DNA from 3 places in the Streptomyces sp. NPDC013187 genome. Region 3 is predicted to be linked to each of the others. Evidence: riboswitches for the same ligand, from Rfam matches in the RefSeq annotation. Region 3 holds a riboswitch; each other region holds the start of a gene.

Region 1 (3,267 bases), on a different contig from region 3:
GCGCGGTCGCCGATGCCCCGCTTGGGGACGTTGAGGATCCGGCGCAGTGGCACCGAGTCCTCGGGGTTGGACAGCACGCGCAGGTAGGCCAGGACGTCCCGGACCTCCTTGCGCTCGTAGAAGCGGACGCCGCCGACGACCTTGTAGGGCAGGCCGACGCGGATGAAGACCTCTTCGAAGACACGGGACTGGGCGTTGGTGCGGTAGAAGACGGCGACGTCGCCGGCCTTGGCCTCGCCCGCGTCGGTCAGGCGGTCTATCTCGTCGGCGACGAACTGCGCCTCGTCGTGCTCGGTGTCGGCGACGTAGCCGGTGATCCGGGCGCCGGTGCCCGCGTTGGTCCACAGGTTCTTGGGGCGGCGGGACTCATTGCGCTCGATGACGGCGTTGGCGGCGCTGAGGATCGTCTGCGTGGAGCGGTAGTTCTGCTCCAGCAGGATCGTCGTCGCGTCCGGGTAGTCCTCCTCGAACTGGAGGATGTTGCGGATCGTCGCGCCTCGGAAGGCGTAGATCGACTGGTCGGCGTCGCCCACCACGCACAGCTCGGCGGGCGGGATCTCGGCCTCGGGCGGCACGTCGACGGGGTGCTCCGAGGGGGTGCCGACCAACTCGCGGACCAGGGCGTACTGCGCGTGGTTGGTGTCCTGGTACTCGTCCACGAGGACGTGCCGGAAGCGGCGGCGGTAGTGCTCGGCGACGTCCGGGAAGGCGCGCAGCAGGTTGACCGTCGTCATGATCAGGTCGTCGAAGTCGAGGGCGTTCGCCTCGCGCAGCCGCGACTGGTACATGGCGTAGGCCTGGGCGAGGGTCTTCTCGAAGCCGTCGGTGGCCCGGGCGGCGAAGTCCTCCTCGTCGATCAGCTCGTTCTTCAGATTGCTGATCTTGGCGCTGAAGGACTTGGGCGGGAAGCGCTTGGGGTCGAGGTCCAGGTCACGGCAGACCAGGGCCATCAGGCGCTTGGAGTCGGCGGCGTCGTAGATCGAGAAGGACGAGGTGAAGCCGAGCTTCTTGCTCTCGCGCCTGAGGATGCGCACGCACGCGCTGTGGAAGGTCATGACCCACATGGCGTTGGCGCGCGGGCCGACGAGCTGCTCGACGCGTTCCTTCATCTCGCCGGCGGCCTTGTTGGTGAAGGTGATCGCGAGGATCTGGCCCGGGTGCACGTCCCGCTCGGCGAGCAGATGGGCGATGCGGTGCGTGAGCACGCGGGTCTTGCCCGAGCCGGCTCCGGCCACGATGAGCAGCGGGGAGCCGGAGTGGACGACGGCGGCGCGCTGGTTGTCGTTCAGCCCCTCCAGGAGGGCGGCGGTGTCCACCACCGGGCGGGGGGCTCCGTCCCGGTAGTAGCCTCCCCCACTCTCGGCTCCGCTCGAGCGGGGGGACCCCCATCGGTCCGGGGGCACGTCGAACTTCCCGCCGAACAGATCGTCCGGGATCGGCTCCGGAACGTGATCGTCCTCGGGTGGCGGCGGGGGCTCGTCCGCGGGGCCCCGCTGGGCCTGGAGGTTCGCCAGGAAGCTGTCGTCAAAGAGGCTGCTCATCGCTCTCCGAGTCTAGGGCGCCCCACTGACAGCCCGCCGCCGCCCTGAGAACATCGCCGGGCGCCCGGGCCCGCCGACCGCCCGACGGCGCGTTGTCGCCCTCCATGACGGCGCGATCACGCCCTGCTACAGACCCGGCATGTATGGACTTATCCCACCCAATACCCCTTGATCGTTCACTCTCGGCAACGCTCAGGAATAAGGTCACGAAAATGTATCGGGCATATCACCCATCAACCTTCACAGGGGCCACACGAGTTGGCTACGGTGCGACCAGGCCGCATGACCCCCACCGGCGAACGTCGCCGGGCCGCGCGGCCTCCGCCGAGTCCGGTGTGCCGCAGCGGCAGCCGGAGCCGGGGACCCAACCGTGAACCTGGGGTGAATCGGCCCGACTCCCTGTGCGGAGAAGGCCGTAGGGCAAACCTTCCGAACCACCCGCCCGAACCCGACAGCTAACCCGGTAGGCGGAACATGGAAGGAGTCGCCTCCCTTGGCGTCGCACCGCAAGTCGCGTCCTACGGGTACGCGCATGGCAGGCATACGGACCCCCGCCCTCGCAACGGCGGCCCTCACCTCCGTGGCCCTGCTGTCCCAGTCGGCCAACGCCGCCCCCGAGGCCGACGACAAGCCCAGCCTGGAGGAAGTCGAGAAGAAGGTCGACGACCTGTACCGCCAGGCCGAGTCGGCGACCGACAAGTACAACGCGGCCAAGGAGAAGACCGCGAAGCAGCGCAAGCGCGTCGACACCCTGCTCGACGACGTCGCCCAGCGCACCCAGAAGCTCAACGAGGCGCGCGAGGAGCTGGGCTCCTTCGCCTCCGCCCAGTACCGCACCGGTGCCGCCGCCCCGGACACGGCGACGTTCCTGCTCGCGGACACCCCGCAGGACTACTTCGACCAGACCCAGCTGATGGACCGGATGACCGGCCGTCAGAAGGTCGCGGTCGACGACTACGTCACGCAGCAGTCCGAGACGATGAAGAAGCGCCAGGAGGCCACCGAGAGCCTCGAGACGCTCACCGAGTCGCAGGGTGATCTGAAGACGGCCAAGGCCACCGTCCAGCGCAAGCTCGCCGACGCGCGCGAGCTGATGACGAAGCTGACCGCCGAGGAGAAGGCCCGGCTCGCGGCGATCGAGAGGGAGAAGCGGGCGGAGGCCGCCCGCAAGGCCGACGAACTGGCCCGGCAGCAGGCCGCGCAGCAGAAGGCGCAGGCGGAGGCCGCCCAGCAGGACGGCGGGTCGTCCACGTCCGGATCGACGGGGTCGGCGGGCTCCGGCTCGTCCTCCTCGACGGCTCCGGCCGACTCCTCGTACGCGACCAAGGCCGACAAGGCGCTGGCCTTCGCCCGCGCCCAGATCGGCAAGCCGTACGTGTGGGGCGCCGTGGGACCCGGCTCCTACGACTGCTCGGGCCTCACCCAGGCCGCCTGGAAGGCCGCGGGCGTCACCCTGCCCCGCACGACCTACGACCAGGTCAACGCCGGCACCACGGTCCCGCTCTCCCAGGCACAGCCCGGTGACCTGGTCTTCTTCTACGACGACGTCACCCACGTCGGGATCTACATCGGCAACGGCATGATGATCCACGCGCCGAAGCCGGGCACGTACGTGCGCGAGGAGTCGATCTACTACGACGGCGAATCGGCCATCCACAGCGTGGTGCGCCCGGCCTGAGTGAGGCCTGAGGGCCGAGAGGTCGCGTCACGTTTTTGAGGGGCACGC
Region 2 (3,267 bases), on a different contig from region 3:
GCCGTGACCGCCCGCGCGCGCTCGCCGTCCCCGCGCGCCACCGCGTCCACGATCGCGCCGTGCTCCGTCCAGGACTCCACCGGGCTGAGCGGAGCCTCCACGGCGTACATCCACGTGATCTTGTGGCGGAGCTGGGTGAGCATCGAGGTCAGGGCGGGGCTGCCGGAGGCCTGGGCGAGCGTCTCGTGGAACCAGGCGCCCAGGGAGCGCAGGTCGTCGCTGTTGCCGCGGCGGGCCCGGTCCTGGCCCAGCCGGACCAGTCCACGCAGGACTTTCAGATGCGCCTCGGTGCGGCGCTGGGCGGCGCGGGCCGCACCGAGCGGCTCCAGGAGCATCCGCATCTCCAGCAGGTCGGCGGCCTCCTGCTCGGTGGGTTCGGCCACGCACGCGCCCGCGTGCCGGCGGGTCACCACGAAGCCCTCGGCCTCCAGCGTGCGCAGCGCCTCCCGGACGGGCACCCGCGAGACGCCGTAGCGGCGGGCGAGGAGTTCCTCGGTGAGCCGGCTGCCGCGTGTGTGGACACCCGCGACGATGTCGTCCCGGATGGCCGTGCACACCGAGTGCGCGGGAATACGCATGACCGACCTCCGCTTAATCCCCGTGAAACGCCGACGAGCGGCGCGTGATTCTGTGACTCTATTGCAATGAGCCGGAATTTCCGACGGCAGGCGAGAATCCAGGGATATTTTTTGGACAGCGGACATGCGGCGGGCATCCGAAGGCACCCCGCGGGCATCCGGAAACACCGAAAGCCCCGGCTCGGGGAGCCGGGGCTTCGGGAACGGCGGAGAGGTTCCGGTCAGACGCCGACGCCGTGCGAGCGGAGGTAGGCGACCGGGTCGATGTCCGAGCCGTACTCGGGGCTGGTACGGGCCTCGAAGTGCAGGTGCGGGCCGGTGACGTTGCCGGTCGCGCCGGACAGGCCGATCTGCTGGCCGGGCGTGACCTGCTGGCCCACCGAGACGCCGATGGAGGACAGGTGGCCGTACTGGGTGTACGTCCCGTCGTTCATCTTGATCACGATCTGGTTGCCGTAGGAGCCGCCCCAGCCGGCCTCGACGACGGTGCCCGCGCCGACCGCGTGCACGGAGGTGCCGCTGGCGGCGTGGAAGTCCACGCCGGTGTGGCTGCCGGAGGACCACAGGCCGCTGCTGGCCTTGTAGCCGGTGGAGACGTACGAACCGGAGATCGGGGCGACGTAGGCGTTGAGGCGCTTGCGCTCGGCCTCGCGGGCGGCGCGCTCCTTGGCCTCGCGGGCCTTCTCGGCCGCTTCCTTGGCCTTCTCGGCCACCTCGGCGGCCCGCTTGCGGGCGGCCTCCTCGGCCTTCTGCTTGGCGGCGGCCTCCTCGGCGGCCTGCTGCTGCGCGACGGCCTGGGCGTCGATCTGCTGGGCCACGGTGTCACCCATGGTGACGACCGGGGTGAGGCCGGTCTGCTCGGCGCTGGGCTCGGCGGCGAAGGCCGCGGGGGCGGCCACGGTGCCGATCACGCCGGTGGTGGCGAGGGCCGCGACACCCGCCGCGCGGGCGGTGCGGCGCTGGATCTTGCTGGGACGACGGTGCTTCCCGGTGGCGCGAGTGAACGCCATGTGGTGGCTGGTCCTTTCCTTCCCTCTCGCCTACCGGGTTAGCTGACGGGTTCGGAGCAGGAAGGTCTCCTACGGACTCCCTCGCGGCACGCGCGGGCGTCCGATTCACCCCAGGGACTGCGGTGGGTCCCCGGCTCCCCTGGCTCGCGCCGTACGGGGACTCGGCGATGACTGTCCGGTGCCGCGGGTGCGGCGCACTGCCTGACGAACAGCCCGGACGACGCTAAGCGGCGCCACTTTCAATTCCCAAACGAATCCCGGCTTTTGTAGCGCATCCCACAGGGCAGACAGGCAACTCCCATCCCAATTCGGGCATAAAGGAGCCCTGGTGCCTTCGAAGACATCCAGGGCCCCTGAGCGCGTGTGCCGCTACTCGGCGGCGACGACGGTGACTTCGCCGATCCCGAGGGCCTCGACGGGCGCCTTGATCTGCGCCGCGTCACCGACGAGCACGGTCACCAGCCGGTCCACCGGGAAGGCGCTGACGGCCGCCGCGGTGGCCTCCACGGTGCCGGTGGCGGCGAGCTGCCGGTACAGCGTGGCCTGGTAGTCGTCGGGCAGATGCTGCTCGACCTGGTCGGCCAGCGTGCTCGCGACGGCCGCTGCCGTCTCGTACTTCAGCGGCGCGACGCCGACCAGGTTCTGCACGGCGACGTCCCGCTCGGCGTCGGTCAGCCCCTCGGCGGCGAGGGTGCGCAGCACCGTCCAGAGGTCCTCCAGAGCGGGGCCGGTGTTGGGCGTGTCGACGGAACCGCTGATGGCGAGCATCGCGGCACCCGTGCCGTCGGGTGCGGACCTGAGGACCTGGCCGAACGCCCGTACGCCGTAGGTGTAGCCCTTCTCCTCGCGCAGGACGCGGTCCAGGCGGGAGGTGAGGGTGCCGCCGAGGCAGTACGTGCCGAGCACTTGCGCGGGCCACACGCGGTCGTGCCGGTCCGGGCCGATCCGGCCGATCAGCAGCTGCGTCTGGACGGCGCCCGGACGGTCCACGATGACGACCCGGCCGGTGTCGTCGGCGGTCACCGGCGGCACGGGACGCGGCTCGGCCGGGGAGCCCGTCCAGGCGCCCAGCGTGTCCCCGAGCAGGGCGTCGAGGTCGATGCCGGTGAGGTCCCCGACCACCACGGCGGTGGCCGTGGCGGGCCGGACGTGCTTCTCGTAGAAGGCGCGTACGGCCGCGGAGTCGATGGCGGCGACGGTCTCCTCGGTGCCCTGCCGCGGCCGCGACATGCGCGAGTCCGCCGGGAACAGCTCTTTGGAGAGCTCCTTGGCCCCACGGCGGGACGGGTTGGCCAGCTCGTGCGGGATCTCGTCGAGACGGTTGGCGACCAGCCGCTCGACCTCGCTGTCGGCGAACGCGGGTGCCCTCAGGGCGTCGGCGACCAGGCCCAGTCCCTTGGCGAGCCGGGAGGCCGGCACCTCCAGGCTGAGCCGGACGCCGGGGTGGTCGGCGTGCGCGTCGAGGGTGGCTCCGGCGCGCTCCAGCTCGGCGGCGAAGTCCTCGGCGGAGTGCTTGTCGGTGCCCTCGGAGAAGGCCCGGGCCATGATCGTGGCCACACCGTCGAGGCCGGCGGGCTCGGCGTCCAGGGGTGCGTCGAGCAGCACCTCAACGGCGACGACCTGCTGGCCGGGGCGGTGGCAGCGCAGCACGGTGAGGCCGTTGTCGAGCGAGCCGCGCT
Region 3 (3,267 bases):
CCGATCCGGACGTACTGGACCTCTCCCGCCGCGACAACCAGCACCTCGGATACGGCCACGGCATCCACTACTGCCTCGGCGCCCCGCTCGCCCGCCTGGAGGGCCAGACCGCCCTCGCCACCCTCCTCACCCGCCTCCCGGACCTTCGGCTCGCTGCGGATCCGGCCGAGCTGCGATGGCGCGGCGGCCTCATCATGCGCGGGCTGCGCACGTTGCCGGTGGAGTTCACACCGGCAGCACCGGCAGCACCGGCAGCACCGGCCGAACGTGACGAAACATCAGACCTGTGATCTTCACGTGATCTGCGCGGCATGAACTTGTGACAAGTGATCGTCTGCCGATACGTTCACCCATCAACGCGGAGGGATTCACGCCGCGTCGGTCACTGCTGTCGCGTGAAAGGTCTCCGTATGCTCTCCGGGAACGGTCGGCACCGTCGCCCCCGCCAGGCTCCGGCTCTCCTCGTCGCGGCCGGAGTGACCGGCTCCGCCATCGCGATCCCGCTCCTCGGGGCCTCCGGTGCCAGTGCGGCAGACGGCACGACCTGGGACAAGGTCGCCGATTGCGAGACCGGCGGTGCGTGGAGCGAGAACAGCGGCAACGGTTACTACGGCGGCCTGCAGTTGTCCCAGGAGGACTGGGAGAACCACGGCGGCCTCGACTACGCCGCGAGCGCCGATCTGGCCAGCCGCTCCCAGCAGATAGCCGTGGCCGAGAGAATCCTCGCCGACCAGGGAGTCGGCGCGTGGCGCACCTGTGGACTGCTCTCCGGCCTCGAGCAGGGCAAGGGGTCGGACTCGTCCGGGTCATCCGATTCGTCCGGCTCGTCCGGCGAGGTCGACTCGCCCGGCCTGCTCGACTCGCTCGGTTCGTCCCCCTCGGGCAGCCCTTCCTCCTCTCCTTCGTCATCGCCTGACGCGACATCGACCTCGAAGGATGAAACCGCCAAGACGGACAAGTCGACCGAATCCGCTGGTTCGTCACAGAAGCGGCAGTCCGACAGCTCATCGCCGGACGCCTCCGAGAGTGGCAAAGCCGGCAAGGCCCAGCAGGGCGACGACTCCTCGCGGCTGACCGACACCGGCTCCGGCCGTCATCGCGGTCCCAGTGCCGACGAAACCGGCGCGCCCGGCAGCGATCGCGCGGAGAAGTCCACGGGGCGTCACTCCGCGGGCGCCGACGAGGGTTCCGGGGACGCGTCCGAAGGTGCCTACATCGTGGGTATCGGCGACAGCCTCTGGTCCATCGCCGACGCCCTTCGGGTCGGCGGCGGATGGCAAGAGCTCTACGAGAGCAACGAGAACGAGGTCGGCGCCGACCCGGACCTCATCCACCCCGGTCAGGCGCTCACGGTCGAGGGCGAAGCGGACGAGAGGTAGCTGTTCGGGCAGTGCGGAAACGGCGGTCGAAGTCGCCCCGAAACCGGGTGAGTTCACGTCATGTTTCGCGCCGAATGTCCCGTATAAGCGCGGTGAGAGATAGATCTCAGAAGCCCTGATCGTCTTTGAAATTCGGCGGATCACCTGTCTACGGTCGTGATCGCTCGTCACCGCGAGCCCCGGCTGCCGCAACGCCGAATCCTGCCAGCGGCCGTACGGGAACAGTCGTCGCGTCAAGCGCCGTAGGCAGGAGCGGGGGACCCAAGGTAGGTGCCCGACCGGCCGGTTGTGCCGGAAGGGCTTGGGGTGAAGCCGTGTCCCGGGAGGGGCGCGGCCGGGCAACTCAACCGGCCCGAACCCGACAGCTCACCTCGCAGGCGTCGGTGAGGGGATCTCTCCATGCTGTTTTCCGGCAAGGGCACGCACCGCCGTCCGTCCAAGGCCTCTCGGGTCATCGCCATCGCCGGTGTCACCGGTGCCGCCGTCGCCGCCCCGCTGATGGCGGCCGGCAACGCCTCCGCCGCCACCGCGTCCGAGTGGGACGCGGTCGCCCAGTGCGAGTCCGGCGGCAACTGGTCCATCAACACCGGCAACGGCTACTACGGCGGTCTGCAGTTCTCCGCCTCCACCTGGTCCGGCTACGGCGGCACCAAGTACGCCTCCACCGCCGACCAGGCCACCAAGGACCAGCAGATCGAGATCGCCGAGAAGGTCCTCGCGAGCCAGGGCAAGGGCGCCTGGCCGGTCTGCGGCAAGGGCCTGTCGAGCGCCGGTTACACCGGTGGCGGCTCCTCCAGCGACTCGGGCAGCTCCTCGCAGAGCCAGAGCCAGAGCACCGAGACCCGCGAGACCCAGCAGCAGCCGGCCTCCCGCTCCGACGAGCGCCCGGCGGCCAAGAAGACCGTCACCACCCCGACCGGCAAGAAGGTCAAGAAGGGTGACGGCGAGTACAAGGTCACCAAGGGCGACACCCTCAGCTCGATCGCCGCGGACCAGAAGGTCAAGGGCGGCTGGGAGAAGCTCTTCGAGCTGAACAAGGACATCGTCGAGGACGCCAACCTCATCTACCCGGGCCAGCAGCTGCACCTGAAGTAAGCAGCGGCCCGCACGGGCCCCCCGGGGTCCACGGTCTCCCCGCCCCGGTGCGTCATCCCCCGTACGCACCGGGGCGGGGTTTTTTCGGGAACCGGCTTTGTTCCGTTCGGAAACAATTTACTCTCGGTTCTGTCCATGGGGTGGGCGACCCGGTGGCCGATCGCCCGGAGCCGGTTAGGCTCATGTCGCGAGCCACCACGGCCCGCACCTCGCCGGGTCCACGCGACCCGCGTCACCGCGTCACATTCAAGAAGGAGATGCTCGTGCCGTCCATCGACGTCGTCGTAGCCCGGGAAATCCTGGACTCCCGAGGCAACCCCACGGTCGAGGTCGAGGTCGGCCTCGACGACGGCAGCACCGGTCGTGCCGCCGTCCCGTCCGGCGCCTCCACGGGCGCCTTCGAGGCCATCGAGCTCCGCGACGGCGACTCGAACCGCTACCTCGGCAAGGGTGTGGAGAAGGCCGTCCTCGCGGTCATCGAGCAGATCGGCCCGGAGCTGGTCGGCTACGACGCCACCGAGCAGCGCCTGATCGACCAGGCCATGTTCGACCTGGACGCCACCGACAACAAGGGCTCGCTCGGCGCCAACGCCATCCTCGGCGTCTCCCTCGCCGTGGCCCACGCCGCCTCCGAGGCCAGCGACCTCCCCCTCTTCCGCTACCTGGGCGGCCCCAACGCGCACCTGCTTCCGGTGCCGATGATGAACATCCTGAACGGCGGCTCGCACGCCGACTCCAACGTGGACATCCAGGAGTTCATGATCGCCCCGATCGGCGCGGAGTCCTTCTCCGA

What was found. A riboswitch is a leader RNA that binds a small molecule or an ion and turns the genes downstream of it on or off. The one in region 3 is predicted to bind cyclic di-AMP.
Region 1: another riboswitch for cyclic di-AMP. It lies ahead of ACFY5B_RS19085 (NlpC/P60 family protein); the one in region 3 lies ahead of ACFY5B_RS29420 (transglycosylase family protein).
Region 2: another riboswitch for cyclic di-AMP. It lies ahead of ACFY5B_RS06570 (M23 family metallopeptidase); the one in region 3 lies ahead of ACFY5B_RS29420 (transglycosylase family protein).

The regions. Positions count from the first base shown of each region.
Region 1 is NZ_JBIBAF010000008.1:268,801-272,067, reverse strand. Features, by position in the region: gene pcrA (DNA helicase PcrA) at 1-1,541, opposite strand, end outside; cyclic di-AMP (ydaO/yuaA leader) riboswitch at 1,854-2,026, shown strand; gene ACFY5B_RS19085 (NlpC/P60 family protein) at 2,035-3,219, shown strand.
Region 2 is NZ_JBIBAF010000003.1:122,804-126,070, reverse strand. Features, by position in the region: gene ACFY5B_RS06575 (GntR family transcriptional regulator) at 1-578, opposite strand, end outside; gene ACFY5B_RS06570 (M23 family metallopeptidase) at 800-1,588, opposite strand; cyclic di-AMP (ydaO/yuaA leader) riboswitch at 1,601-1,765, opposite strand; gene ACFY5B_RS06565 (M16 family metallopeptidase) at 1,958-3,267, opposite strand, start outside.
Region 3 is NZ_JBIBAF010000015.1:87,843-91,109, reverse strand. Features, by position in the region: gene ACFY5B_RS29430 (cytochrome P450) at 1-290, shown strand, start outside; gene ACFY5B_RS29425 (transglycosylase family protein) at 411-1,379, shown strand; cyclic di-AMP (ydaO/yuaA leader) riboswitch at 1,608-1,774, shown strand; gene ACFY5B_RS29420 (transglycosylase family protein) at 1,779-2,474, shown strand; gene eno (phosphopyruvate hydratase) at 2,738-3,267, shown strand, end outside.